2 regions of the Robertmurraya sp. DFI.2.37 genome follow, and region 2 is predicted to be linked to the other one. Evidence: a T-box and tRNA genes for the amino acid it is inferred to sense, from the RefSeq annotation. Region 2 holds a T-box; the other holds one or more tRNA genes.
What was found. The T-box of region 2 lies ahead of PZE06_RS01735 (valine--tRNA ligase). A T-box ahead of a tRNA ligase gene usually reads a tRNA of that ligase, here a tRNA-Val.
Positions count from the first base shown of each region.

Region 1: it has a tRNA-Val gene. The T-box ahead of PZE06_RS01735 (valine--tRNA ligase) is inferred to sense a tRNA for this amino acid. The anticodon was not compared.

Region 1 is NZ_JARGEJ010000017.1:1,927-16,086, reverse strand. Features, by position in the region: gene PZE06_RS11300 (AAA family ATPase) at 146-1,000, opposite strand; gene PZE06_RS11295 (ArsR/SmtB family transcription factor) at 1,809-2,135, shown strand; gene PZE06_RS11290 (SRPBCC domain-containing protein) at 2,322-2,831, shown strand; gene PZE06_RS11285 (DNA topology modulation protein) at 3,390-3,893, opposite strand; gene PZE06_RS11280 (hypothetical protein) at 4,495-4,623, shown strand; tRNA gene PZE06_RS11275 (tRNA-Leu) at 5,288-5,369, opposite strand; gene PZE06_RS11270 (hypothetical protein) at 5,750-5,983, opposite strand; gene PZE06_RS11265 (Ger(x)C family spore germination protein) at 6,009-7,166, opposite strand; gene PZE06_RS11260 (GerAB/ArcD/ProY family transporter) at 7,163-8,278, opposite strand; partial or broken gene PZE06_RS11255 (spore germination protein) at 8,295-9,858, opposite strand; gene PZE06_RS11250 (GNAT family N-acetyltransferase) at 10,274-10,831, opposite strand; gene PZE06_RS11245 (GNAT family N-acetyltransferase) at 10,851-11,420, opposite strand; tRNA gene PZE06_RS11240 (tRNA-Leu) at 11,566-11,654, opposite strand; tRNA gene PZE06_RS11235 (tRNA-Cys) at 11,688-11,762, opposite strand; tRNA gene PZE06_RS11230 (tRNA-Gly) at 11,772-11,846, opposite strand; tRNA gene PZE06_RS11225 (tRNA-Gln) at 11,850-11,924, opposite strand; tRNA gene PZE06_RS11220 (tRNA-His) at 11,959-12,034, opposite strand; tRNA gene PZE06_RS11215 (tRNA-Trp) at 12,046-12,119, opposite strand; tRNA gene PZE06_RS11210 (tRNA-Tyr) at 12,232-12,315, opposite strand; tRNA gene PZE06_RS11205 (tRNA-Phe) at 12,376-12,451, opposite strand; tRNA gene PZE06_RS11200 (tRNA-Asp) at 12,469-12,545, opposite strand; tRNA gene PZE06_RS11195 (tRNA-Met) at 12,718-12,791, opposite strand; tRNA gene PZE06_RS11190 (tRNA-Val) at 13,012-13,087, opposite strand; tRNA gene PZE06_RS11185 (tRNA-Glu) at 13,117-13,188, opposite strand; tRNA gene PZE06_RS11180 (tRNA-Ser) at 13,200-13,292, opposite strand; tRNA gene PZE06_RS11175 (tRNA-Asn) at 13,296-13,370, opposite strand; rRNA gene rrf (5S ribosomal RNA) at 13,538-13,654, opposite strand; partial or broken rRNA gene PZE06_RS11165 (23S ribosomal RNA) at 13,850-14,160, opposite strand, start outside.
Region 2 is NZ_JARGEJ010000002.1:67,788-82,832, forward strand. Features, by position in the region: gene PZE06_RS01735 (valine--tRNA ligase) at 1-2,596, opposite strand, end outside; T-box leader at 2,829-3,067, opposite strand; gene PZE06_RS01740 (hypothetical protein) at 3,443-3,634, shown strand; gene ysxE (spore coat protein YsxE) at 3,685-4,743, opposite strand; gene spoVID (stage VI sporulation protein D) at 4,928-6,031, opposite strand; gene hemL (glutamate-1-semialdehyde 2,1-aminomutase) at 6,358-7,644, opposite strand; gene hemB (porphobilinogen synthase) at 7,669-8,640, opposite strand; gene PZE06_RS01765 (uroporphyrinogen-III synthase) at 8,644-9,432, opposite strand; gene hemC (hydroxymethylbilane synthase) at 9,429-10,364, opposite strand; gene PZE06_RS01775 (cytochrome c biogenesis protein) at 10,497-11,330, opposite strand; gene hemA (glutamyl-tRNA reductase) at 11,345-12,691, opposite strand; gene PZE06_RS01785 (LiaI-LiaF-like domain-containing protein) at 13,130-13,615, shown strand; gene PZE06_RS01790 (amino acid ABC transporter ATP-binding protein) at 14,020-14,757, opposite strand; gene PZE06_RS01795 (amino acid ABC transporter permease) at 14,766-15,045, opposite strand, start outside.

The DNA of each region.
Region 1 (14,160 bases), on a different contig from region 2:
TTTGTAGTTTTTCAAACTTTCCATTTCCTATTTTAGTTTCTATGTCCTTTTCTATGACTAAATTATTCCCAGTGGAGTACACGCAGCGCTGGTTTTTTAATTGGTAAATGACTATTTTTCTAGAAGTATTTGGTCGTGCTCAATCTCAAAATTGGCTTTCATGACTTTTGAAAAATTCAAAGTATGTACGGACGTTTTCTAATTCCGTCCAGCGTCTCACCTTAACAGGGTTTTCATCAAGATTATAAATTTTTGCTCCCCTCATGGATAACAGAAATGGAGAATGTGTTGATATGATAAACTGGCATCCAAAAAATCGAGCAGAGTCTTCAATAAATTTCATCAATTCCATCTGACGTTTGGGAGAAAGACTATTTTCCGGCTCATCCAAAATATAAAGTCCATTTTCGCCAATTTTTTCTGTGAAATACTTGAATGCACTTTCCCCATTCGAATACTCTCTCACATTATCCATCAATTCATTTCTAACAAAACGAGACTGTGTTTTACTTCTGGCTGAGTTTACTTTTACGAGCTGCTCATAATCTGCCATAGACTTCATCTGAAAATGGGAATATTTCGCATCCAAATACTCCTCAAAGAGCTCTTCCCGTTTTTGGTCAATTCCCTCATTGAGATTTCGGATATTCAACATATAATCAAATACATCATCACTAGTAATAATCCTGCTATTTTCAGGAATGTCTGCTTTCAACTGCATATGACACATATTGATATAATCAGGGTAGAAGTTAGATTTATTATAGATAGAATCACGTTTGATTCCCGCTTTTTCTGCTATCACATTTAATGCAGTTGACTTTCCTGAACCATTGCCACCATATATGATCGTCACTGGCTCAAAAACAATCGATTCAAAGCATTTTTTCGATAAAATCTTAAATGGATAAAACGAGTCATAGCACGTTCTTTTTATATTCATGAAAAAGTCGAATTCCATATCCTCATTCGGAAATGAAAAAGCATATAAATAAACCATACTTTCCTCCTTAACTACTGAATCTCTTTTACTCCATTATAATAAGATTCAGACTGACTTTGCGAATTCTGAGTAAATTTAGTCTAATACAAATATCAAAATGACTGATATGAAATGTATGGCTATCTCTGAATTTTCCTTGTTATAACCATCAATTCAAGCTGGGGTAGGTATGAGTCTCTCTTACCTACCTCGACCTAAAAAGCCCATTGAAATGGCTTCCCTTCTGCAACACATTCTCTAACCAATTTTAAAGACCTTCTTTTTTTCAAATTTTCCCCTTCCGTGAATGATCCATTTCTTTGAACAATGTTGCTGCTGCCTTTCTTCCTTTGCTAGATCGACAGAGATAGGGGCAACTGCCAAGTCACTCATCTCGACATTAAATATTTTACAAGTTAGGTGACACACTAGTTGAAAAAAAGAGATGGCTACCTAATTACGAAAAAAAGAGGAGCATGTTCAGCTATTCATCCATAATTATCACCATTATAAATCACAAGCACTTTTACATCATAAAAGATATTTAACAGCCCGTCTGAATAAGTACACGACTGTTCCAAAGATTACTACTGGTTCCTGTAACTAGTCAGCTTAACTTTACCTGACACAACGAATGGTTAATAGAAGCCTGTGGCACAATCTATTATAGCTCGTTAAATTATTTTCTGAATATTCCTTGTATGGAATAATAAATCCAACAACAAGTTATGACATCATTATTTAGAAATTCGGAGGTGATATTCTTAATATAATCACAAGCGATTATAAAAATTAGAAACATATACATGTTGGGAGATGATTCTATATGAACGTACAAACCTTCAGTGCACTAGCTGAATCCAACCGACTTGATATTGTTGACCTTCTTCTTGACGGACCACTTTCAGTAGGAGAGATTGCCCAAAAGTTAGAACTAAACCAGCCGCAAACCTCTAAACATCTTCGAGTATTGAGTAATGCTGGACTTGTTGAGGTTCATCAGGTCGCTAACCGTCGCATTTATAATCTAAGACCAGAACCGCTGCAAGAGTTGGATAAATGGCTTGATTCCTACCGTCGAATATGGGAAGCGCGGATGGATCGTTTGGACGATTATCTCAACGTATTACAGGGAAAAAAAACATTGAATTAAACTAAGGTTAAAAAATCAGCAAAAATGATTTATCAAGTTGGTCATGGACTCGCTTTGAGCGATTATAAAGCAAGCTCTAAAAGAACAGCAAAAGCGGAGGCATCCTAGTAATCATTACATTGCCATATTGGAAAAAGTTAATAAAACGGAGAAAAAGATATTTATTAAGTGGATGGAGGAATTAAGATGAATGAAATCATTTCAAGAGTTGAGAATGAGCGGGTACTGGTGTTGGAGCGCATTTTCGATGCACCACGGGACCTCGTGTTCAACATGTTCAAAGAACCTGAGCATCTCAAGCATTGGTGGGGACCTACTGGTTGGGAACTTCCGGTTTGCCACATCGATTTCCGACCAGGTGGAATTTGGCACTTCTGTATGAAATGCACGGATAAAAATCAAGGTGATTTTTACGGCATGGAATCTTGGGGGAAAGTTATTTACAAAGATATTATCGAGCCGGAGACCATTATTTACACCGATTACTTCTCAGATGCCGAGGGAAACATCGACGAAAATATGCCATCAACCGAGGTCACGTTGGAGTTCATTGATCTGAACGGCAAAACGAAACTTGTAAACCGTGCTGAGTATGCGTCTGCAGAAGCTCTCAAAAACGTCATGGATATGGGTATGCTCCAAGGAATTACCGAGACTTGGAACCGTCTGGAAGAGCATTTGAACGAGAGCAAATAAAATAATTTATACTTACAAGATGGGGAAATGATTGATAGTAGTACCAAAGATTGTCCCCTACCTTTGCTTCCTAATAGAATCGAAGATGGGGGACATTTTTAAACTTTTTTCTTAATTCAAAAGTCACCAATCCCGCAATACTTTGATCCAACACAAGACAAAATTTAGATTAGCTTTGGCAAAAGGTCATCACAAGACGGCACTTCACATATGCCACTTCAAAAAAAGGAAACGATGTAACCTGACATGGCCGCTAATCCTCACGAATAGAAAGGGGAGGAACGGCTATTTATCGCACTTTCTATGTAGTATGTTCGTGATTTAGACGATGTGTCAAATAAAACCCGTTACCGTATTCTAAAAAACTCGCAAACATTGATTTATCAACAAGCTAAGTGGATTTAATAAAATTTACGTAAATTATTTAGATGATCCTAGTGGTCTTCTTTTTTGCGGCCTATAACAGTCCATTAAACTTTAAGAAAATCTTGCAAAAATTTTCTATAAGAAATGATTGTATTTACTTAATCGCAAGGGCATTTTTTGGGGAATAAGGACTTAAAGTTTTTCTAAAAACCGTTGCACTTCCTTTGGTGTTCTTAATATAATTACTTCTTTATCTTTAGACAACCGTATGAGCCTTTTCAAAATTCCTGGCCTTTTTGTTTTTGGATATTTCCATATCCACATTAAAAAATCTAAATCAAATCTTTCTTTGCAGCCTTCTCCCATATCGGGCCTTGTTTTATTTCGGTACCTCAACATTCTTTTAAATGCACGATAGACACAAATTATTCTATGAAAATCAAGGAAAATTATTGTATCAGCAGCATTTAGCCTTATCTCCATTGTTCCACCATAGTTTCCATCAATAATCCATTCTTCTTTTTTCACTAAATCATTTTGAACTTTTCTTTGTTCCTCTTTAGGAATGGCTACCCAATTTGGCTTCCAAAATAAAACGTCAAGATGATAAACATTTATTTTTAGCTTATCACTTAATTGTCTTGCTAGTGTAGATTTCCCTGATCCACCTGAACCAATAAGTACAACCTTCTTCATAAGAACCCCTTAATAAACAATTCTATATCGTTTATTTAATAATAACTTAACCTTCGAAAATATGTAAAAGTTTCTTCTAGAATATCCCTCAGCACTCACCTATTTGGCAAATAGCTATTAATTATGGCGCCTGTCAAAAGATTTTGCCCATTTAAAATGGTATCCAAATTTTTGGGCACTAGGCAATAGCACTGCACATCCCTTCAAGTGTCTACCCTATCCTAAACTGTTGTCTCATTCGTTCCTTTATTTAGACAGTTCATTGAACTCTTATATTTTTCAGCAAATTCTTTTATTCGACATAAATTGCAAAAATGTTAACATTTTTTTAGTTTATTAAAAATCTATATTTAAACCTTAAAGTAAACATTAGTTTTCAGCACTACATTCTTTGAAATTAGTTTTTCCTTCATCTCTTATATCTGAAAAGCTTCCTTTGCATAGAGAGTCATGAGATTACATTTTACCTACCATATATAATATATTGTGTTTGAGTATAGTAATAAATTACCAATTTTCTGATAATAAACAAAATTCTATTTATTAACTTTGATTTTCTTGTTAATCTATTTACAGATTTACACAAGAAGGAGGTGTTATGATGAAAAAATGGATTATCCGCCTTGGCTTAGTGGCTATCATTACAGTAACAATCACTGCCCCAGCCTCTGCCGCTGGTCAAGAGAAACCTAATTTATGCAGGGATGCGCTATGTTGGATTCAGTACTAATGCCTTTTGAAATTAAAATTAATGGTGAATAAGGCGAGGATCTCATTAAAAATCTTGCAGCTTCGCCTTGTTCTTTTAATAGGATTTTTTATTAGCAAGCATAAAACACAAGTAAAACATACATACCACTCGCCAACGCAAAAAATTAATCTTATTTCAAAGACTCTTTGTAACAATGGCTATCACCATTAATGATTATCATTAGAATTTAATAAGAATGATATATTATTGCCATTACCAATTCTAATCCGATTTTATGTGATTTCCTCATTGAAAAAATTGGTGAGTACTAATGAACAGATTATCATACTTATCTTCAGTATGGTCAAATGATAAGAAAACTTAACTTAGAAGTGCCTATAGAACTATACTAGTAGCATATTACTAAAATGTATTATTTAAATCTCGTTCCTCAATAAATAGCGCCAGCGCATTATCGAAAGCAAGAAAAAAATGAACGTAGCGAACCTAGTAATTTCATGAGTACTTCTGTTTGTAATGCGTTAGTGCGTCTTTTCCGTGTCAATTTTCGCAACTCATTTCGCTAAATTTCCGACGGTTCGTACTACCACCGAGTATGACTTTTCGGTCAAAATCGTGTTCGCATACGAAAAAACGGCGACTCATCATTACGATAGTTCGCCGTCAAATCAATGTCTTATGATACCGGTGGTCGGGGTCGAACCGACACTCCAGAAGGAACACGATTTTGAGTCGTGCGCGTCTGCCAATTCCGCCACACCGGCATATTTTGATTGTCAAAAGATAAATAACATTATCTCAAGACAAAGAATATCATATCACGATAATATTAGTTTGTCAAACTAAATTTATGTTCGGATTGAAGTCAAATATTTTTGAGCAAAAAATTGTCACACCTTATTTCCAAACATGCGTTCACTGTTTTTTGTGATTCTGTCGGTGCTTGATTATCACCCCTGCTAGTGTTGCCTTTAACGCTTATTAATGGAGAATGCTGCTGTTCCATTTAAATATGTTGCCTCTTGCGAAGCAGACAAGTTCGACAGAGAGGTCTGCATCCTTATCTTGAATCGCAAGGGCGAGGTTATCCTCTCTCATCGGCCATGTTGTCGTTGTAGTGTGCGAATGGGAGACACGACAGAGCTTACCATAGAGTACGAAAGATATTACTTATTTGCATTAGAGTGAAATCAACGATTTTTGCTGGCGAAGGCATAGATGGAAAAATCACATAAAAAATCGCGATTGCCCAACCTAGTACAGTTAAAGTTATGAAAGCAATCTTTTCATTTTTTTCGACTGTTTTGATTTTCGGCCATTGGAAAATGAACATCAAAATAACGAGTGCCGTTATACTGACAATATATACCCATTTCATCCTCTTCACCTCTATTTTAGAAGCCTCAAGTTTCGCTTCCTTTTCCTGCTCTCAAAACACGGGCATCGATGTCAAAATCCACTTGAACAGTCGGAAATTTCTCATCCCAATCTCCTTTTATATTTTTCCATTTTTTAGGATGGTGTCGGCGAAATTCTTCCCCAAAACCGATGATATCAATCTTCATTTCTTTTTGAACCGTGTCTAGAGTGTCTGTTAGACGCTTTTCAATCTTTTGGACCAACTCGTTTTCCAGTGCTTTAAGTTTGTCTAATCTCTTCAAATCCCAACTCGTTTGGTTTTGGATGACATCATCTATCGTTACAATTTTAACCGTCATTTTTAATGATTGGCCGTCTATTTCCGGAACTAAATCCGTTCTTCCTTTAATTAAATTCATCGATATGATCTCGTCTGCTTCGTCAGGTTCGACAGTGACAATCGATTCATTGATCTCATTTCTAAACCAGAGCACTCCTCTTGATATCTGATCATTAATGACTCCGATCATCTTCCCTTGTTTTAAAACTGCCGAACGATGAATGTATGCAATAGATTCCGAGGGAAGCTGCCCTTCTTCCGGAGACAATTTATCAATCATCGGAAGAACGATCGCGCCTTGCTCTCCCTTCAGCATTTCCATTAAATCGAATAATGTCGCCTTCATTAATACTTCGGATTCCGCTAACTTTATCAGCGCTTCGGAAACACTTCGTTCCAATGACGGACGTAAGGCCATATTTTCCTTTGCCTTCCCGTCACTAATAAAGACATAACTTCTCAAACGGGGCTCAGGATGGCGGACAAAAAAATCCAATTCATCGCTTATTCCATTCTCAGCAAACGCTTTGCTGATCACGATCGCCTCTGCATGGCTCCACAGAATTTCCCGGGGAAGCTTTTCATTAAGGTTCTCGATCGCTTCTGGTATGGAGCTTCCTTTACCGATTTGGAGAACTGTGCTTTGCACGCCCCCTTGGTTATTGTCTTCTCCTCCACCACTCCCATTACCGCTCCCGCCAGGAGAATGTATTTCTGCTGTAAGTTCGATCTGCCCTTCTTTATTTTTATCGAGAGCGACTCCGGTAATAATCGCAAGATCATTGGTTTCCCTTCGATCCCAACAGCCCGTAAGCAGCACAAAAGCCATAAAAATAACGCCAATCATGATTGCACGTCTCAATTTGTCCGCCTCACTTTATGCTTAAAAATCGTTTTGCGTATGTACGCTCCTAAAAAAAGAAATATAGGGATCAACAGTCCGTACACTAAAGTATCCATTATTTCATGGGAGACTATTCGAAAATGTTCAGCTGCTTCTGCTGAATTAAGAAATGCCTGCATGGCAAATACTCCGATTAAAAAGCCCATTGGCAAAACGAGCGAGCGATAGTCTGAAAGGTTAAGCCATTCAGCAGTTCCGATCACCACGACATAATAGAACACGCAGAGCTTAATAAATGTCCCCGCAATCCAAATCGCCATTACGATTGATTCAAGATGTGACAGAAATTCGGCTAGGCTAATATATCTGGACGCGCTCATGAATGGAGCGTTAAAGTTCTCGGTCACATTCCCGAATAACCAAATAACGATAATATTGGTCACCACCAACGTTAACGTAACGACGAGTACCGAAAGCATTCCAAACTTCAGCCCCTTTTCACGGTCTGTTAAAAAAGGGAGAAAAAAATAGATGATGCCAAATTGAGCGAACCACGTGCATAACACCCAAGCCCCTTTTAGTGAAGGCATCAACCCGTTTTCCATCACAGGAAGCATTCTTTTTACCTCTACATCGGGTAGGACAAGAATGATAATGACTAAAAACAACAAGAAAAAAACTGGAAAGACCATTCCTGCCAGCCTTCCCAAAACTTCCAGTCCCCCATGTACCGCAAACGCACACAATATCACCATCATTCCAATAATCACGGATTTTGGCGTGTGCGGGAGAAATTCACTAACGACATATTCACCGTACTGCCAGAACATCACACTCAATGAAGTGATTAACAATAGCAGCAGGAGCAGCCCAAGCATTTTCCCCCAAAAGGTTCCAAGAATATGTTTGCTGTATTGCATAATCGTATCTTTGGGATAATACTTGTTTAACTTGTATGCGATATATACACTTAAAAACCCTAGAGGAGAAGCCAAAATAGGAGAGATCCAAATATCCTGTTTTGCAACATTAAAGACGGTAGCCGGAATAAAAAGAATCCCCGTTGCCAAAATAGCATGATACATCAATAATCCCATTTGCAATGCTGATATTTTTCCTTTTTCAATCACTGCTCTCACCTCATCATTACTCGCCGCCTTTATCGGAATGCGGCTTCTGATTGGAGCCTTGTCGGTGTTTATTATATTCTCCCGTTAAATGAGGACGCGTATTTAATTTCCATAATGGAGCTCGCATGAGTGCATCCTTCATATCTCTTCCTTTCATCGGTGCCACTGGTGAAAGGTACGGAACTCCAAAGGAACGTAATGTGCTCAGATGTGTCATGATTGCAAGAAGCCCTATCATGACCCCTACCAATCCAAACGTTCCAGCAAGCAACATGATAGGAAAACGCAACAATCTTATCGGAATAGCAAGATTGTAACGGGGAATGGTAAAGGAAGCGATACCAGTAATCGCCACGACCATAACCATATGATCTGAAACTAAGCCGGCATCCACAGCCGCTTGACCGATAACCAATGCACCTACAATGCTGACAGCTGCTCCTACTTGTTTTGGAAGTCTAAGACCCGCTTCCCGCAATCCTTCAAACGTAATCTCCATAAGCAGCGCTTCCACCAAGGCAGGAAATGGGACAACCTCCCGTGAGTCCACCATTGTAAGCAGCAAGGTAGTAGGCACCATCTCCTGATGGTATGTAATAACCGCAACGTATAGAGACGGTAACAGTAGAGAAATAAAGCAGAATAAATAACGGAGCCAGCGAGTTGCTGAAGATATTAAAAAATGATGATAATAATCTTCCCCTGATTGGAATAAGGAAAAGAACGTTGTCGGGGCAATCAACACAAAAGGCGTACCATCAACAATGATAACTACACGTCCCTCTAACAAACTCGAAACGGCAGTATCAGGCCGTTCCGAAATAAGCACTTGTGGAAAAGGGGTGTATGAATTGTCTTGAATTAATTCTTCAATATAACCGGATTCCAATATTCCATCGATGTCAATTCGTTCCAACCGTTGATTAATTTCTTCAATTAATGTTTCATCCGCAAGATCTTCGATATAAGCGAGGGCAATTGTAGTCTGCGTATAACGCCCCAGCTTTAATGTTTTTATTTTTAATTGAGGGCTTTTAATCTTTCTTCTTAGCAAAAGAGGTATTGACCTCCAATGTCTCAGTAAACCCTTCGCGCGGCCCTCTAACAACCAATTCACCCGTCGGCTCTTCAACAGCTCGTCTTTCCCACTTAGCCAATCCCAAGGCAAAGCCCTTTTCATCGCCTTCTAATAACAATATTGGATTCCCAACGGATAACTGTTCGATACAGGCCTCAAAAGAGGAGATCTTCACTACCTCTGCAACAGACAATGTCTCCTCAATCAAGGTTTTGGGATTAACAGTCCGCTTTTCGGATTTTTTCATAAGCGGGGTTAACACATTGTTATCCATTTCTTCAACATTGGAAAGACCTTTTATGTAAATTAACTGAGCTTTTGTATGACCAGCAATTAAAAATGAACGAAAAACGACATCCGAACATTCTTTATAAAGCTCACGCAGGATGTCCAAGTTTTTGTCCAAATCAGAAAATAGTGGCTTTGGAATTTGTTTATCACCTTGCTGTGTTTTATTAATGTTCTTATTGAAATTAATCTTTTTTCGAAAAAACACCCGCATCCCACTTTCTCGATGGTATCCATTATATTCCTATATACGTAGTATCACACTTACCAAGCAAAATATACCATTTCCGTACTTGCCTGTTTCTTTAGTTCAACCCGTAAAAGAGGATGCGTTTGGACTTGAAACTACTTTCGGACCAAGCTCATAAATATTGAGCTACTCTATTTCTGCGTAAAATCTCGTGTTTCTCGTATATGATGCTAACTAATTTATTTGAATTAAGTAGTTATAAACAGAATACCCATATAAGAAAGCGTTTTCATTTTTTAAGAATTCTTTTTAGTAATTAAATTAGCGTATTTCATACCATACAATCGAGTTTCCCTTTTTTTATGAATGCTTTCATGAACTACTTTCCTTGATGAATTTATGTACACCCCTTAAACAAATAAGGGAGCGTTCGTTTTATTCATACTTCTTCGTGAAAAATATGATTATTCTCCCATTCCTCTCGAAGCAGTCCCATACGGACGGAATCATAATATTTGCCATTATAATAACGAACCTTCCTGAGCCTCGCTTCCTCTTTCATGCCAAGACCTTCGCCAACTTTAATCATTCTCATATTCCCTGACCAGGTTGTATAACCAACACGAACTAATGGCAAAGTATGAAATAAATGATTAATCCAAAGTTTAATCACTTTCTTTCCATAGCCTCCATTCCAATAATGCGGATCATAGATCACAATCCCCATTTCAAGCCAAAGCGAGGGCTTATGCTCCCAATAATAACCGACCGTTCCGATAACCAATCCATTCACTTCAATCGCCCAACGCCGTTCATTATCGACATAATCATCCTTCTGACGTAAAAATTCCTCATATGAAATACTTTTATGCTCATAGTACGGAGCATCCCATTTTTTCCACTCGGGAGAATCCTCTTTATAGATTAATTCCCACAACCTACTTAAATCATCATTTGTAATTGGTCTAATTATTAAATCATTATCCTGATAACTCACTTCATCACCTAGCTCCCCATTAATAAAACAAATCAAACTCTTCTTTTAAAATGGCATATACCTTTAAATCCCAATATTGCCCTTTTATATACATGCTTTTTCTATTAATCCCTTCAAAAGTCATTCCTGCCTTCTCCATCACTCTTTGCGATGCTATATTATCCACAAAGCATCTTGCTTGAATGCGCATGAGCTCCATCTGTTCAAAGCCAAATCTAATGATTGCTCTCGCTGCTTCTGTCGTAATTCCTTTCCCCCAATACTCTGGTGCAATCACATAGCCAATTTCTGCATTGTGATGATTCGTACTCCAAGAAACAAAATCAACGGTGCCGATAAAAGAACCCGTTTCTTTATCTTCTATTCCCCACGGAGCAATCTCCTCATTATTATATCGATTAAGGACAAAAATAATAAATCTCTCAGTATCAGACATACTTCTATGTACATCCCAGGTTACATACTTTGCAACGTCTTCATTACTCGCATATGAAAACATCGCTGCCGTATCTGCTAATGTAACTTTACGAAGAAGTAGTCGTTCTGTTTCAAGCGTCGGCAAATTTTTATAAATATCCCCAATAACCATTCCATTCACTTCTCTCTGTAAAAATTTAAAATTATAATCTTACAATTTAACAGAGAAATATGAATTTTTCAATAGCCATTTTCTAGATCAAAAAAAGATTTAATCAAAAGATTAAATCTTTAAATATCGTATGTATTGGATTAAATGGTGCCGAGGACCGGAATCGAACCGGTACGGTAGTCACCTACCGCAGGATTTTAAGTCCTGTGCGTCTGCCAGTTCCGCCACCCCGGCTAGTTCAAAACTAGCATCTTTATTTTATAAAAATGGAGGCGGCAACCGGATTCGAACCGGTGAATAAAGGTTTTGCAGACCTTGGCCTTACCACTTGGCTATGCCGCCATATTAAATTGGAGCGGAAGACGGGATTCGAACCCGCGACCCCCACCTTGGCAAGGTGGTGTTCTACCACTGAACTACTTCCGCAAATGGCTGGGCTAGCAGGATTCGAACCTACGAATGACGGAGTCAAAGTCCGTTGCCTTACCACTTGGCTATAGCCCATTGATTAAGCAGTGTTTAATAAATCAAATTTAAATGGGGCGATCGATGGGAATCGAACCCACGAGTGTCGGAGCCACAATCCGATGCGTTAACCACTTCGCCACGACCGCCATTATAAAATTGGCAGGGGTAGTAGGAATCGAACCCACACCAAAGGTTTTGGAGACCTTCGTTCTACCTTTAAACTATACCCCTATATTATATATATGTTCAGAGTGTTTCTTTAAGAAGAAAATTATGAATAGCTATTTTGCTTCTTTTTACTACAAAAAGTAGTGGTTCCTTATTTTCACTATTGAGAAAAGGTTGGTGGAGGGGGACGGATTCGAACCGCCGAACCCGAAGGAGCGGATTTACAGTCCGCCGCGTTTAGCCACTTCGCTACCCCTCCAAGGTATATATATTTTATACATTAAAGTTCATTAAATTATAACATATTTTGATATAAAAATGGTGGCTCAGGACGGAATCGAACCGCCGACACAAGGATTTTCAGTCCTTTGCTCTACCGACTGAGCTACTGAGCCATCATATGTAAAGTAAGTGGCGGTCCGGACGGGACTCGAACCCGCGACCTCCTGCGTGACAGGCAGGCATTCTAACCAACTGAACTACCGGACCAATGATTTTTTGCGTAAGCAAAAATATCTTTCCTTTGTCTTTTTCGACGTAGGAGAAAATAGCTTTCCTCTGTCTTTTTCAACGTTAGGAGAAAATAACATTCCTTGATTTTTTGCGTAAGCAAAAAAATCTTTCTTTACTTCTTCAAGTCTTACTTAATTGAAAAAGTCGATTGCGGAGGCAGGATTTGAACCTGCGACCTTCGGGTTATGAGCCCGACGAGCTACCAGACTGCTCCACCCCGCGATAATAGTATATATCTAGTTTAGCTCATGCTTCAAGATAGTTTAAGGACTGTCCCGATTTCAGTTAGTAACTCAAGGAGCGACTCAATCGGTACAACTCGCAGTTTATTCAATGAAGTAACGCTTGTTGCTCCACCCCGCGATAATAATATACTCAAAATCTCCACGTTTGTGAATATTAGAGGTGTGTTATTTTACTGCGCTACGCTTCGTAAAAAACATGGTGGAGGATGACGGGATCGAACCGCCGACCCCCTGCTTGTAAGGCAGGTGCTCTCCCAGCTGAGCTAATCCTCCGGAACTGTTGCAACAAGTGCAACTTTAAATGACCCCTACGGGATTCGAACCCGTGTTACCGCCGTGAAAGGGCGGTGTCTTAACCGCTTGACCAAGGGGCCAGATATAATAATGGCGGAGAGCAAGGGATTTGAACCCTTGAGACAGGTTTTGCCCGCCTACACGATTTCCAATCGTGCTCCTTCGGCCACTCGGACAGCTCTCCTAATGGCTCCGCGGGTAGGATTCGAACCTACGACCGATCGGTTAACAGCCGATTGCTCTACCACTGAGCTACCGCGGAAAATTATTAACTCATTCCTCTAGCTTGATTGCTTCCCGATTGTCCTCATCTCAGAAAGTTGATTCAAGTAGCAGCTCGATGAGTACAACTCGCAGGACATTCAGGATGCTTTGCTCGTTGCTCTACCACTGAGCTACCGCGGAATAAAAAATATATATAGAATATTCGCCCGGCAACGTCCTACTCTCACAAGGGGACAGCCCCTAACTACCATCGGCGCTGAGAAGCTTAACTTCCGTGTTCGGCATGGGAACGGGTGTGACCTTCTCGCCATTGTCACCGGACCAATTATTTATCAAGACATATTCTATTATACCGATTTACAGTATTTTTTCAAGAGAAAATTTAGTTTGACTCTGAAAAATACGATTGATAGATATCATTGCATTACAAAATCGCTTTGTACCTTCAAAACTAGATAATGGATGAAGAAGAGAAATTACAGAGAATCTTATCAAGCGGATTTTTTCCACTTTTATTTGGTTAAGTCCTCGAACGATTAGTATCAGTCAGCTCCACATGTCACCATGCTTCCACCTCTGACCTATCAACCTGATCATCTTTCAGGGTTCTTACTAGCTTGCGCTATGGGAAATCTCATCTTGAGGGGGGCTTCATGCTTAGATGCTTTCAGCACTTATCCCTTCCGCACATAGCTACCCAGCGATGCTCTTGGCAGAACAACTGGTACACCAGCGGTGCGTCCATCCCGGTCCTCTCGTACTAAGGACAGCTCCTCTCAAATTTCCTACGCCCACGACGGATAGGGACCGAACTGTCTCACGACGTT
Region 2 (15,045 bases):
CTAAATAATCTGCTTCCTTTGCTCTTTCCTCAGCAATCACTTTTTCTGGAGCTTTCTTCACAAAGCCCTCATTGCTTAGTTTCTTTTGAACCCTTTCCACTTCTTTATTCCATTTATCAAGCTCTTTTTCAAGACGTGCAATTTCTTCAGCTATGTTAATTAAACCTTCAAGTGGTAAAATAATTTCTGCTCCAGTAACCACTGCCGTCATCGCTTTATCAGGAATCAGAATATCCTTGCCCATTTTAAGTTCTTCTGGATTACAGAACCGTTCTAAATAGGAACGATTTTTATCCAACACCTGCAGAAGAAGGTCATCCTTTACTTTGACAAGCATGTTAATTTTCTTGCTCATCGGTGTATTTACTTCGGCACGAATATTTCGGACTGAACGAATGATTTCCACCAACAATTTCATTTCAGAAGCTGCTTCACTGTCAGAAAGGTTTTCGTTCACTTCAGGCCATTTAGCTGTTGTAATAGACTCACCTTGATGTGGTAGGTTTTGCCAAATTTCCTCGGTAATGAAAGGCATGAATGGATGAAGCAGGCGCATTGTATTATCCAGCACATATGCTAAAATTGAGCGCGTCGTCTTTTTCGCAGCTTCATCATCCCCGTATAACGGTAGCTTCGCCATTTCAATATACCAATCACAGAAATCATCCCAAATGAAATTATAAAGAACTCGGCCAACCTCACCAAATTCATAACGTTCAGATAGTCTCGTTACAGTATCAATGGTCTCATTTGAACGAGTAAGTATCCATTTATCTGCTACTGATTTTTCACCACTTAAATCAATTTCTTCAAACTTTAGACCGTTCATATTCATTAAAGCGAAGCGTGATGCATTCCAAATTTTATTAGCAAAATTCCAAGTTGCTTCGACCTTTTCCATGCTAAAGCGTAAATCTTGACCTGGTGAGCTTCCCGTTGAAAGGAAGTAACGTAAAGAGTCAGCTCCATATTGTGCAATAACATCCATAGGGTCAACGCCATTGCCTAATGACTTACTCATTTTTCTGCCTTGTGCATCTCTAACTAAACCATGAATGAGTACATCCTTAAATGGACGCTCATCTGTAAATTCAAGCCCTTGGAAAATCATTCTCGATACCCAGAAGAAAATGATATCATAGCCTGTTACAAGTGCTGCCGTTGGATAGTAACGCTTGAAATCAGCAGATTCTGTGTCCGGCCAGCCCATCGTCGAAAACGGCCACAATGCGGAACTGAACCATGTATCTAAAACATCGTTATCCTGCTCCCAATTTTCTATATCAGCAGGTGGTTCATGGTCGACATAAACCTCACCCGTTTCCTTGTGATACCAGGCTGGAATGCGATGTCCCCACCAAAGCTGGCGAGAAATACACCAATCGCGAATATTTTCCATCCAGTGTAAATACGTCTTTTCAAAACGGTCTGGGACAAAATGCACTTTTTCTTCCTTCTGTTGAAGGGCAATCGCTTCATCAGCGAGAGGCTGCATTTTGACAAACCATTGCGTTGATAAATATGGCTCGACAACGGCACCACTACGTTCCGAATGGCCCACAGAGTGCATATGTTCTTCAATTTTGAAAAGAACTCCTTGTTCTTGCAAATCCTTCACGATTTGCTTACGGCATTCAAAGCGATCCATCCCGTTATATTTCCCTGCTTTTTCATTCATTGTACCGTCTTCATTCATCACAAGTACACGTTCAAGATTATGGCGATTTCCTAATTCAAAGTCATTCGGATCATGGGCTGGTGTTATTTTTACTGCCCCTGAACCAAACTCCATATCTACATAGTCATCAGCTACAATTGGAATTTCGCGGCCAACAATTGGGAGAACCACTTTTTTGCCGATTAAATGCTTGTAGCGTTCATCTTCTGGATGAACTGCAACCGCCGTATCACCAAGCATTGTTTCGGGACGAGTAGTCGCTACTTCAATCGAACCTGAGCCATCTGCAAGAGGATAATTCATATGATAAAACGCACCTTGAACATCCTTATAAATAACCTCGATATCAGATAATGCTGTTTTGGTGGACGGATCCCAGTTAATAATGTATTCTCCGCGATAAATAAGTCCTTTTTTATATAAGGAAACAAACACTTCGCGGACCGCTTTCGACAGTCCTTCATCAAGAGTAAAGCGCTCTCGACTATAGTCTAAACCAAGCCCTAGCTTCGCCCATTGTGCACGGATATGAGCAGCATACTCTTCCTTCCACTTCCATGTTTCTTCAACAAATTTATCTCTACCTAAATCATACCGGCTTACCCCTTCTTGGCGGAGCTTTTCCTCAACTTTTGCTTGTGTCGCAATCCCCGCATGGTCCATCCCTGGCAGCCATAAAACGTCATAGCCTTGCATTCTTTTCATACGGGTTAATATATCCTGCAATGTCGTATCCCAGGCGTGTCCTAAGTGAAGCTTGCCTGTTACATTTGGTGGAGGAATGACGATGGTATACGGTTCTTTTTTCTCATCACTTTGTGCTTCAAAAAACTTTCCCTTTACCCACCAATCGTAACGGCCCTTCTCAATCGTATTCGGGTCATACTTCGTTGGCATCGATAGCTCATTTGTTTCCATTTCATTCTTCCTTTCTTCTTCCTTTTTCATTTCAAAACCTAAAGCGCTCTCTCCATCGCCGTACATAACTGAAAGGACCTCTACTAAAATAAAATAAAGAAAATTGGCGGTTGCAAGCACCTCAGGTTTGCTAGGCGATTAGCGCTGGATCAGCAGATACACTTCATTAAAAAGTGATCTACAACGGCGAAAACTTTCATTTCCCGATGAAACAAAAAACTCCATTCGTCATTAAAAGGACGAATGGAGTATGCTTCGCGGTACCACCTTTTTTCCAATCCATTTTATAAAAAAATCGATTGGCGCTTAACAAGATAACGGATTCCCCGTCTTTTACTACTTGAAAATCATTCGTTCGCAAAAGATGCTCAAGGGCGACTTCCACTGGTATTGCTTAGAAAACCTTTCAGCTCATGGTTTTCCTCTCTTAAAGCAAGGAACCAACGTACTATTCCCTATCATAGCAGTATAACTCTATTTGTATAATCAATATACTACATAAAAACAAAGACTGACGTCAATAAGGATAACCGATTTTTTTTTAGTATATACAGTTTTTCAGAAAATGACACTTCATTGAGAGGAAACGTACGTCAAAAAAGACTATGTTAGATAGGAATTCCGGAAATTTTTGGGGTGATTCCAGAATTTCATGGCGGAATTCCAGAAAATTCACAAATAATTCCGGAATTTCATGACATAATTCCGGAAATTCCACCAATATTTCCGGACTCAACTTCAATCAGACTAACAAAGCTTCAACAACGTTTTTCGCACATTCCCAAATCAAAGGACATAGATTAAGTAATAAGGAAAATTCCTATTGGGGAAAAGGGGGAAGAGATTGTGAGGAGAAAATATAATCCATATGCACTTCCACCGTGGTTGAAAAAATCTCGAGACGTCCTGCATCAATTTGCTATTCCATTTTGCATATTTCAAGGGATACGTACGATTTTATTTCCAACTGCATTCGATGTCCTGTTTTTAATTGCTCTTGTCTTGATTACAGTAGCTCTTAAAATTGAGTTATTATAACGGTGGAACAATCTATCTTAAAGATTGTTCCTCGGGTCGGTTTACAAATCCTATCCTTGGGTATCACCTTGAGATTGCGCTTCGGCTTGAGCTTCCTTTTCAAGCCGTTTTTGTCTTTCTATTTCATCAATACGCATAACGATATATTCTGTGTTTTTTAGGTGCCAATAATGCCTTTGTAATTTTTGAACATATTTTCGCTCATCTCTATTTCGCGATTTATAATATTCTTCCACAACCGCTAAAAATCCATGAGGATGGGAGAAATAACTTAAAAAGAGATTTAATTCGTCGTCCCTTAAAGGAAAATATTTAAAATAAGTGTAAATCCAATCAACGCAATCTTCATTTGATTTCGGGTACGTTTTTAATGTTCTTGATAAAAATGGTAACAAATCATGCATCGGTGAACTTTGCTTGCTATTTTCAAAGTTTGTAAAATAGCCATAGCCTTTGTCGTCATAAAGGAAATGCTCAGTTGAAAGCTTGCCATGTGCTAAAACAACTCTTGCCTTCTCATCATCCTTTGTTTTTTCATACCATTCCTTAAATTTATTGGAGGAAAAACGCAATGCTTGACTGATATCATGATAATAAAGACAAAACAGGAGTTCAAATGGCGACATATACCACTTTCCCTCACATTGCTCTAAAAACCCCTCAAGAAATTCATTCTCTTTATCCCACTCACGAATCGTATTTTCATAATGCTCATTTTTCTCTTCTTTATCAATCGTAACCTCGCGAACTGATAATGTATGCAGCCGCGCAAGTTCTCGGAACATTTGCTGATGAATCTCGTTGCGATCCTCTTTTATTTCATTGGGAAGCCAAGGCATTAAATAGTACAAATTTTTCCCATGTATCACCGCATATCTTCCATCGAGAGTCGGATAAATAGGAATAATACGATTGAAGCCTTTTTGATAGAGAAATTGAATATGCTTAATAAAATCGGTTCCTTGTTGAGGAGTTATTTTTTTTAAAGCAAATACGCCTTTATTGGAATAAATTCTCTTTACCTTTTGAAAGCCTTCTACAAAATGGGGCTGAATTCCATAATGACTTAAAATCGGTTCAACTTCCTGTAAATGATTCGTCTCACTCATACGAACTCACTTCTTTCCATAGGCTAATTACTAAGCCAGTACAATAGAACTTTAGTGAAACAGTGATGGTTATGTCATCGTATTTTCTTCCCCGAAATTCTCATGCAACATAGATAAAACAGGACGAGCAGGTTTTCACCGACCAACCCACCCAGCCTGTTTTTGAATAAACTCGATCAAATGATTAATTATGGGTAACGGTAGCAGGGATGTATAGAACCTGCCCCTCGAACACATCTTGATTCACCTCTAGATGATTGAATTTTAAAAGCTGCTGTGTCGAGATTTCATAACGTTCTGCGATGACATCGAGCGTATCTCCGCTTTGAACAATGCAAACTTTCAAACGAGCAACAGCCTCTTCATCTTCTTTTCTAGCTAAAAATTCGGTAATCGAGATCCCTTGTTTTTTTGATTTCTTCTTTTTCTTTTTTGCAACTTCTTCGGATGATGAAGAAGAGGATTCTTCATCGGCTGGACTTTCATACTCATGCTCAGCCTGCTCTACTTCCTCTAGCTGAGCGGTTGCTGGCTCATTGGGAGTAAATTCATATCTTTGTGGGGCAAATGATACATCTGGAACAGTTTTGATTGCCTCAGATTCTTGCTCATACACCTGCAGCGTCGGCGCCTTATCAAGTTCTAATAATGAAGGAGCTGGCTCTGCTTCATTCTGCTCTTCTTCAGGAGATTTTCGCGCTTCTGCTACAAATGGTGCAAACAGATCATTTGCAGGGAGAACAGTCTCTTCAGCTGGTTGTACTTCTTCGACTTCCTCAAGCTTCAATTCCTGTTTCGGCGGTTCTTCCTCTCGGTATGCAAGCTCAAGTTCTGAAGGTTCCGCTTGAACCTCTGGCTCATCGCTTTTTAACCCTGTTATTGTTAAGTCCGCTGTTAACTTCATACAGCTTTGTTCAGGGAAAAGATAATCAAAGGATTCAATTTCCACGTCTAGATCGTAAATGTTAGCAATACGGTGAACAGGAATGGTAATATCAACTGGAAAGCGGTGAGAAAACTGAGTAATCCCTTCTTCTCTGTTCTCGATTTGTTGGACGAATTTAGGTGATAATGGTATCTCTTCCTCCACCTCAGCTTCTGTTTCTTTCCGTTTATATTCCCCGCTAAGTTGTAATTCCCCTTCAATCGTTACATAATCGTCATTTTCATGAATGGTTATATTTGGATCAAGCGAAATCGTGATAAGCTCCGCTACTTCCTGTCCTTTTTGAAACCAAACAGATTCTTCCAAGGAAAACCGTAAGAAAGATTCATTTCCTTCAGACAAAGCGACTCCTCCTTTCATTTCCTCTCATCAATCACCATGTCATTAACAATTTATGAGACAGAAAATCTTTTTATGATAAAAATTCAGAGAAAAGAACAAAAGCTCAAGGCGCATTCGGAGCCATTATGATTCCTGCTAGGATAAGCGCGCTGAGTTTTCTTTTGCGCTCACACCATCAAAGCTATTTCGAGATAAAAAAACTAAGAGGGACTTGACGTAGTGATCGGTTGGATACGAAATTTTACGACGAAAAAATATCGCACAATGGGGAAAAAGCCTGAACTCTAGCAGATAGAAGCTAGAGTTCAGGCCATCAAGAAAAATGCTTATTTAAGTTTGGAAAACGCTACTTCTGCAGCAGCAATTGTTTTATCAATGTCCTCATCACTATGTGCTGTTGAAAGGAAGAGACCTTCAAACTGGGAAGGAGGCAAGAAAACACCTTGATTTGCCATTTCCTGATAATAGGAAGCAAAAAAGTCCAAATTAGACGTTTTGGCTGCTTCATAGTTGATGACATCTTCTTTCGTAAAAAAGAAACCAATCATCGAACCGGCTCGATTAACTGTAATTGGAACTCCATATTTATCAGCTGCCGCTTTTAATCCAGTTTCAAGAATATCTGCTTTACGTTCAAACTCTTGGTAGCTTTCTGGTGTTAACTGACTTAAAGTTTCAAACCCCGCTGTCATCGCTAGAGGATTTCCAGATAGCGTTCCAGCTTGATAAATCGGTCCGCTTGGAGCAATTTGCTCCATAATATCAGCGCGTCCACCATACGCTCCAACTGGTAGTCCTCCGCCAATTACTTTGCCTAAACAAGTTAAGTCTGGTGTCACATTAAAGTAGCCTTGTGCACAATTGTAGCCGACACGGAATCCAGTCATCACTTCATCAAAAATGAGCAGGGTGCCATTTTCCTTCGTAATTTCACGAAGCCCTTCTAAAAAACCAGGCAGTGGTGGAACAACCCCCATATTTCCAGCAACAGGCTCCACAATAACTCCAGCCAAATCATCACCAAATTGTTCGAAAGCAAACTTTACACTTTCAAGATCGTTATATGGAACGGTTATGGTATTTTTGGCGATCCCTTCAGGAACACCAGGGCTGTCTGGCAAACCTAACGTGGCAACACCTGAACCTGCTTTAATTAAGAGAGAATCCCCATGTCCGTGGTAGCAGCCTTCAAACTTCAATATTTTATTGCGTCCAGTATATCCGCGGGCAAGGCGAAGGGCACTCATCGTTGCTTCAGTACCAGAGGATACCATCCGGACAACCTCAATAGAAGGGACACGTTCTATCACAAGTTTGGCTAATTCATTCTCCATTATTGTTGGTGCACCGAAACTCGTACCTAATTCCGCCACCTTTTTCAATGCTTCAACGACACGGTCATTTGTATGACCAAGAATTAATGGACCCCATGACAATACATAATCAATGTATTCATTCCCATCAATATCATAGATTTTAGAGCCTTTTCCCCTTTCCATAAAAATTGGGTCCATATTGACCGATTTAAAAGCACGGACAGGACTATTCACCCCTCCAGGCATTAATTCCTTTGCTTCTTGAAAGGCAGCAATTGATTTATCATAAGAACGCATCTTCATCCCTCATTTCTCACATTTTTAATTTTCTTTCAGCCATTTTGCCGCATCTTTAGCATGATACGTAATAATGATATCCGCTCCAGCTCGCTTCATCCCAACAAGCATTTCCATTACTACGGACTTTTCATCAATCCAGCCGTTTTGAGCAGCTGCTTTCACCATTGAATATTCTCCACTCACATTGTAAATGACAACTGGCAAAGTGAAATTATTTTTCACATCACGTACGATGTCTAAATAAGGCATTCCTGGCTTAACAATTAGAAAATCAGCTCCTTCTGCGACATCGGATTCTGCTTCTCGAAAAGCCTCCAAGCGATTTGCAGGATCCATTTGATATGTTTTGCGATCACCAAATTGCGGCGTGCTTTCTGCTGCATCTCTAAATGGTCCGTAAAAAGCAGAGGAATACTTAACTGCATAAGACATGATTGGTGTATCTTCAAAGCCTGCTTCATCTAGCCCAGCACGAATAGCAGCAACAAAGCCATCCATCATATTTGACGGAGCGATAATATCAGCACCAGCTTTTGCTTGGCTAACAGCCGTATCAACCAACAATTTCAATGACGGATCATTTAACACTTTTCCATTCTCAACGATTCCACAATGCCCATGGCTTGTATATTCACATAAACAGGTATCAGCAATAACAATTAATTCCGGGTAATGCTGCTTAATTAACCGAGTTGCTTCCTGCACAATTCCATGATCATGGAATGCTCCTTGTCCACACTCATCTTTCTCAAGCGGGATTCCAAATAAAAGAACAGATTTAATCCCTAAAGATACAACCTCATCAATCTCCTCTATTAATAAATCAAGGGATAGCTGGTAAACATTCGGCATTGAAGAGATTTCTTTACGAATATTCTCTCCTTCAGCTACAAACAGCGGATATATGAGATCCTCAACATGGAGCTGATTTTCTCGAACCATTGAACGCATAGCTGCAGATTGTCTCAAACGACGGTGGCGATTAAAATTCATTTTTTATCCTCCTATTTTTTCCTTTTTCATCATGTATTGTGCAATTGCGCTCATCATTTCATAGGATGTATATATTTTAGGACAGACGTGCACCGTTAGTCCCAATTGTTCACACTTTCGCTTTGACACTGGACCGATCGTCGCCACAATACATTCTTTCATTTGTTCAAATAGATCATAAGTGGTAACGATTGACATAAAATGTTCAATTGTTGAAGGGCTTGTAAAAGGGAGTACGTCCAGCTTGCGATTTCGCAATAAATATAGAAGCTTTTCCTTACTATCTTCGGGAAAATACGTTTCATAAATGATAATTTCATCAACAATATGTCCCTTTTCTTTGAAAAACTGGGCAATATAATCCCTCGCCAAATTCCCCTTCGGAATTAACAGTCTTTCCCCTTCATTTACATAAGGAGAAAACTCCTTCACAAAGCTCTCCGCAACATAATGTTCTGGCTTGAAATCAACGGAAATTCCCCTTTTCAATAGAGCCTCTTCCGTTTTTTCACCAATCACAGCGATTTTGACACGAGACTTGTCCAAATTCACACCGACCATGGAAAAAAAAGTCTCAACAGTTACATCACTCGTAAAAATGAGCCAATCATATGTATGCAAGGAAGTTAAAATTGGAGCAATGTCGCTCCTATTTTCAACTGGACGAAATTCAAGAAGAGGGACCTCTACTGGAATCCCTCCAAATTCCTCTACAATAGCAGAAAAAGCTGAAGCGTTTTTTTTGCCGCGAGGAACAAGTACTCTTTTCCCTGTCAATGCTCGGGAATTCATTCTCCTTCTAACTCCTTTTTCACTGCATCGATTAAAGTCTTTGCTCCCTTGTCTATCAAGTAATCAGCAGCAGCAACACCCAATTGTTCAGGATCTGTTCCTTCCAACTTTTCTTTATAAATTGTTTTTCCATCAGGAGAAGCGACAAGAGCCGTTAATACGATTTTACCATCTTCATTCATATTGGCATATCCTGCCACCGGAACTTGGCATCCCCCCTCCATCTTATGAAGGAATGCGCGTTCAGCTCTAACTGTGATATCCGTTTCCTGACAAGTAAATTTGCTTAAAAGCTGTAGAAGCTCTGTGTCGTCGCCTCTACATTCAATCGATAAAGCACCTTGCCCAACGGCCGGAAGACATATTTCCGGCTCAAGAAATTCCGTTACAACATCTGAAGCCCAACCCATGCGCGAAAGCCCAGCAGCCGCTAAAATAATCGCATCGTACTCTTCCGTTTCCAGCTTCGCAAGACGCGTATCTATGTTTCCTCTAATCCATTTAATCTCTAGATCTGGCCGTGCCGCTAATAATTGTGCTCCTCGTCGTAAGCTGCTTGTTCCAATAACAGAGCCCGGTTGCAAATCTTTTAACGGTATATGCCCTTTAGAAATTAGAGCATCACGGTGATCTTCTCTTTCAGGAATACAACCTATAACTAAACCATCAGGAAGAATAGCCGGCATATCCTTCATGCTGTGAATAGCAAGATCAATTTCGCCATCAAGCATCGCCTGTTCAATCTCCTTCACAAATAGCCCCTTTCCCCCGACTTTAGAAAGGGTTACATCCAAAATTTTATCTCCCTTTGTGACGATTTCTTTCACTTCAAAATCGTAATTTGGATCTATTTTTTTTAGCTGCTCGATAACCCAATTTGTTTGTGTTAAAGCCAGTTTACTTCGTCTTGAACCAACAATAAATTTTCTCATGATTGCCTCCTGAAAGGATTATTTGTTAATATTAGAACGATTTTTTTATACTACCATGATACGGGACTAGCCATTTTAATTAAAATTGGCTAATAATCAAAACGGCATATTTTTTCTGGATGGGATTTCCATCTATGTGTACCATAGATGGAAAGAAGATAACTGACCAAACAGAAAGAAATTGATTAATATAATTAAAAAAGAAGCCAAATTCCACAGCGCTAAACTCTTACCTTGAAATTCCTTTCCAACACGTAGGTATAAAGAAATACCATACACGACAAGAACAATAAAGGAACCGATTACTTTCGCATCATACCAGATCATCTCCGGCAATTTAATATAAGCCCATTGCAATCCTAAAATCAGGGATAATAAAAGCATGGGAACGCCTATGACATTTAAAATATGGGACATATGCTCAAGCTTCGACAAATCAGATATTCGTATAAGACGCGCTCCCCATTTTTTGCGTTTCAAAAGATTGTATTGCAACAAATAAAGAAGGGAAAAGACTGCTGAAATCGAAAATGCTCCGTATGAAAGAATAGCCATTGTAATATGTATAAAAAGTAATTCAGATGAAAGTTGTTGGACCATAATTTCAGATTCGTATTGTATCGGAGCAAATGTATGAATGACCATGATCGCAAACCCAATAACATTCGTAAAAAAAACAATGAAATCAACCTTTAATAGGCGATTAAGTCCAAGCGACAAAGTAATTAGAACCCAGACATAAAAATAAAGGCCTTCAAAAATTGTCAGTATTGGAAATCTGCCTGTATTCACCATGTAAATACACAAAAAAGTCGTTTGCAAAAGCCATACAAACGCAAGTAACCAGAAGGCAACTTTGTTTGCTTTCCGGCTACTGTAAAGAAAATCAATAAAATATAATAAAATACTCAAGGCATAAAGAATGATTGTGAATTCATGTAGCCGAGTCATGTAAACCTCAATCATAGATAGAACCCCTTTTATGATTGAAAGGAAGCTTGTGGTGTTGCAACAACAGCTCTCTTTAAATCGGCAACTTTCGTTTCTTGCTGTTCTTTTACAAGATCTTCAATGTTGAATATTTTCATAAATAATTCCAATGCTTCGTCAGCATTATTTTGGCCGGCAAGTTCTTTCGCCTGTAAAATTGGATCCTTTAACATTTGGTTAATAATACTTTTCGTATGCTTATTCAGCACCTTTATTTCCCGGTCAGAAAGATGAGGCAGTTTTCTTTCAATACTATCCATCGTTTCTGCCTGAATTTTCAACGCTTTAACACGCAGCGCTGAAATAACAGGAACAACTCCCAGCATATTTAACCATTGCTTGAACTCAACGATTTCCGCTTCAATCATGAGCAAAATTTTCGACGCTGCTTTTTGACGCTCCTGTAGGTTCGCCTCAACAATTCCTTCTAAGTCATCAATATCATATAAGAAAACATTATCCAATTCCGTAAGCTTTGGATCTAAGTCACGCGGCACTGCGATATCAACCATAAATAACGGCTTCCCTTTTCGCAATCTTTCTACACATTCCATCATATCCTTCGTAACGACAAAATCCTTCGCTCCAGTTGAACTAATTAAGATGTCAGCTTCCATTAATGCACATTGAAGTTCATTTAATGACTTTGCTTGCCCTGAAAAGCGCTCAGCTAAGCTTTTCGCCTTTTCAAAAGTTCGATTAATAACCGTCACTTGGCTCACGCCATTGCCATGAAGGTTTTGAATCGCTAGCTCGCCCATCTTGCCCGCCCCTAAAATAAGGACATGCTTTCCATCTAATGAACCGAATATTTTTTTCGCTAATTCAACCGCAGCGTAACTAACAGACACTGCATTAGCACCAATATCCGTCTCAGAGTGAGCACGTTTTGCCAATGTTATGGCCTGCTTAAATAACTGGTTAAAAACCGTACCTGTTGTTTCGTTTGCTTGTGCCTCCTTAAAACTAGAGCGCACCTGTCCAAGGATTTGAGTTTCCCCCAAAACCATTGAATTCAAGCCACAAGCAACATTAAACAAGTGATCAACCGCGCCATCCTGCTCATACACAAATAAGAATGGTGAAAACTCTTGCTGAGGGATATTAAACCATTCTGATAAAAATTCCTTGATATAGTAACGTCCGGTATGAATCTGATCTACGACGGCATATATTTCTGTGCGATTGCATGTTGATAGAATAACGTTCTCAAGGATACTCTTTTTCCCGCTCAGTCTACTCATTGCTTCCCCTAACTGAGAAGGGTCAAACGTTAAACGCTCTCGAATTTCAACTGGGGCTGTTTTATAATTTAGACCAACAGTTAGAATATGCATGATTGTTTCGTACCCCCAAAAATGTTCGTAAATACACGAACCGATTTCAAACGAACAGAAATCGATCCACTTAATAATTATTATAACATGATAAGATTTCTAATAACCAATGAAATGTGAACATATCATGAAAACGGATGAGTTATAAAAGCTAAAATCTATGAAAGAGCTTGTTTCTTCCTATTCCGACAAAGTTCTTCCTCTAGTACCTTAACAAAAAAGATAGGACTATTCAAGTGAGTCGATTCACATTGTAATTGCCAAAATCAACAATTTCGTGAATAAATCGGGAGGCTTAGAAAAGAGTTTGATTCTCAATAGTTTTTTCACATATTAACATGATTTACGATAAATAATTTTAAATTAACACTTCTTCTTTTCATAAAATCAAGATATGATTAAATAGAAATTGAACAAATTTATGTTGGAAGTGTAAAAATGAAAAATCAACGAATTTTCCCTGGAATCATTCTTTTAGGATTTGGGGGGTACTTCTTTTTAGAACAAGCAAATATCACTCTTTTCGACGGCCTTCACACATGGCCGACTCTCTTAATCATTGTAGGACTAGCCTTCCTATTTCAAGGCTATTTAGCAAAGGATTATGACGCGATTTTGCCAGGGGTCATCCTCGCTGGATTCGGACTGCATTTCCATATTATTAATCATCTAACCATTTGGCCGAACTCAATCGGGGCCTTTATCTTAATTATTGCTCTCGGCTTTCTTCTTCGTTATCAAAAAGTCGGAGCCGGTCTATTTCAAGGTCTATTATTCCTAGTATTGGCAATCATGCTCCTTTTTTATGAGAAAATTATTGGCTGGCTAGGTTTGCTAGAAAACGGCGTCACATCTGTACTAAATTATTGGCCAATCCTATTCATTGCCTACGGAGTCTATCTTTTGTTTGTGCGAAGTAAATAAAAACAGTTACAAAGCTCCAAACTAAAAAGCAAGTGAAGCCATCTCGCGTCACTTGCTTTCTTCTTTCCATTTTTGGTCCACCATGTCGTTGATGTAAACCGATATAGGCTAATAGACTCTCATTTGGACAATATACGGTTGAATTTCTCCCCCTTGGCATGTTATGAGGATAAAATTCTTTCTTCAAAGACCCTCCATGAAAACTAACTTTTTTGCTCAAAATCCGCTCTCCTTTGTCCTCATGAACCCTTTATGCGGACACGGTTTCCTTCTTTTTGGCTTTTCTTTGTCGTCATGAACCCTTTATGAGAACACGCGGTGCTCTTTTATACCTTTCTCCGTCCTCATGAACCCTTTTATGCGGACACTTATTCGAACCCTTTTTAGTGACTGCCATAGAATCATTATAAAACCGAATCTAAAAAATCCTTTGTTCTCTGTTCTTTCGGCTGCTGAAATAATTCCTTTGGATGGCCTACCTCAACTATTTTTCCATCATGCATATAAATAACCCGATCAGCAACCTCACGGGCAAAGCCCATTTCATGTGTAACGACAATCATTGTCATTCCTTCTAATGCAAGTTCTTTCATCGTAGCCAATACTTCACCGACGAGCTCGGGATCCAATGCTGATGTTGGTTCATCAAAAAGCATAATATCTGGTTTCATGGCTAACGCTCTAGAAATCGCAACTCGCTGCTTTTGTCCGCCTGATAACTTTGAAGGAAAAACGTTCGCTTTTTCCAATAAGCCTACCTTTTCAAGCAAACGCCTCGCTTCCACTCTTGCTTCTTCCTTCGGCTTTTTTTTCACAAATAACGGTGCCTCCATCACATTTTCTAATACCGTTTTATGAGGAAATAAATGAAAATGCTGAAACACCATGCCTACCCGAGCTCTAACATGATTTAAATCATGGGTATTCTCCTCAATTTGTTCTCCTTCTATCGTGATCCTCCCGCTATCCTTTATTTCTAAAAAGTTTAAACAGCGTAACAACGTACTTTTTCCAGAACCGCTTGCACCAATTAAGCAGACGACCTCGCTTTCTTTCACTGTCAAACTTATATCTTTTAAAACATGTAACGGACCAAAGGACTTGTTTAATTTTTCAACTTCAATCTTCAACACAGACATCATATCTCTCCTTAATCACTGCTCGCCATTTTCTTTTCTACCCTTCCAACAAGGAGCGAAAAGAATAGAACTAGCACTAAATAATAAACTGCTACAATCAATAAATAGCTCATATAGTCGAAATCACTGGAGCCGAGTGTTGTAGCTACGTTGAAGAGCTCATACATGCCAATAAACGATGCGAGGGAAGAATCCTTTAAAGCAATTATAAATTGATTTCCCAATGGCGGTAACGCCCTCCGAAACGCCTGTGGCAAGATAATTCTTCTCATTGATAATCCATTTGACATC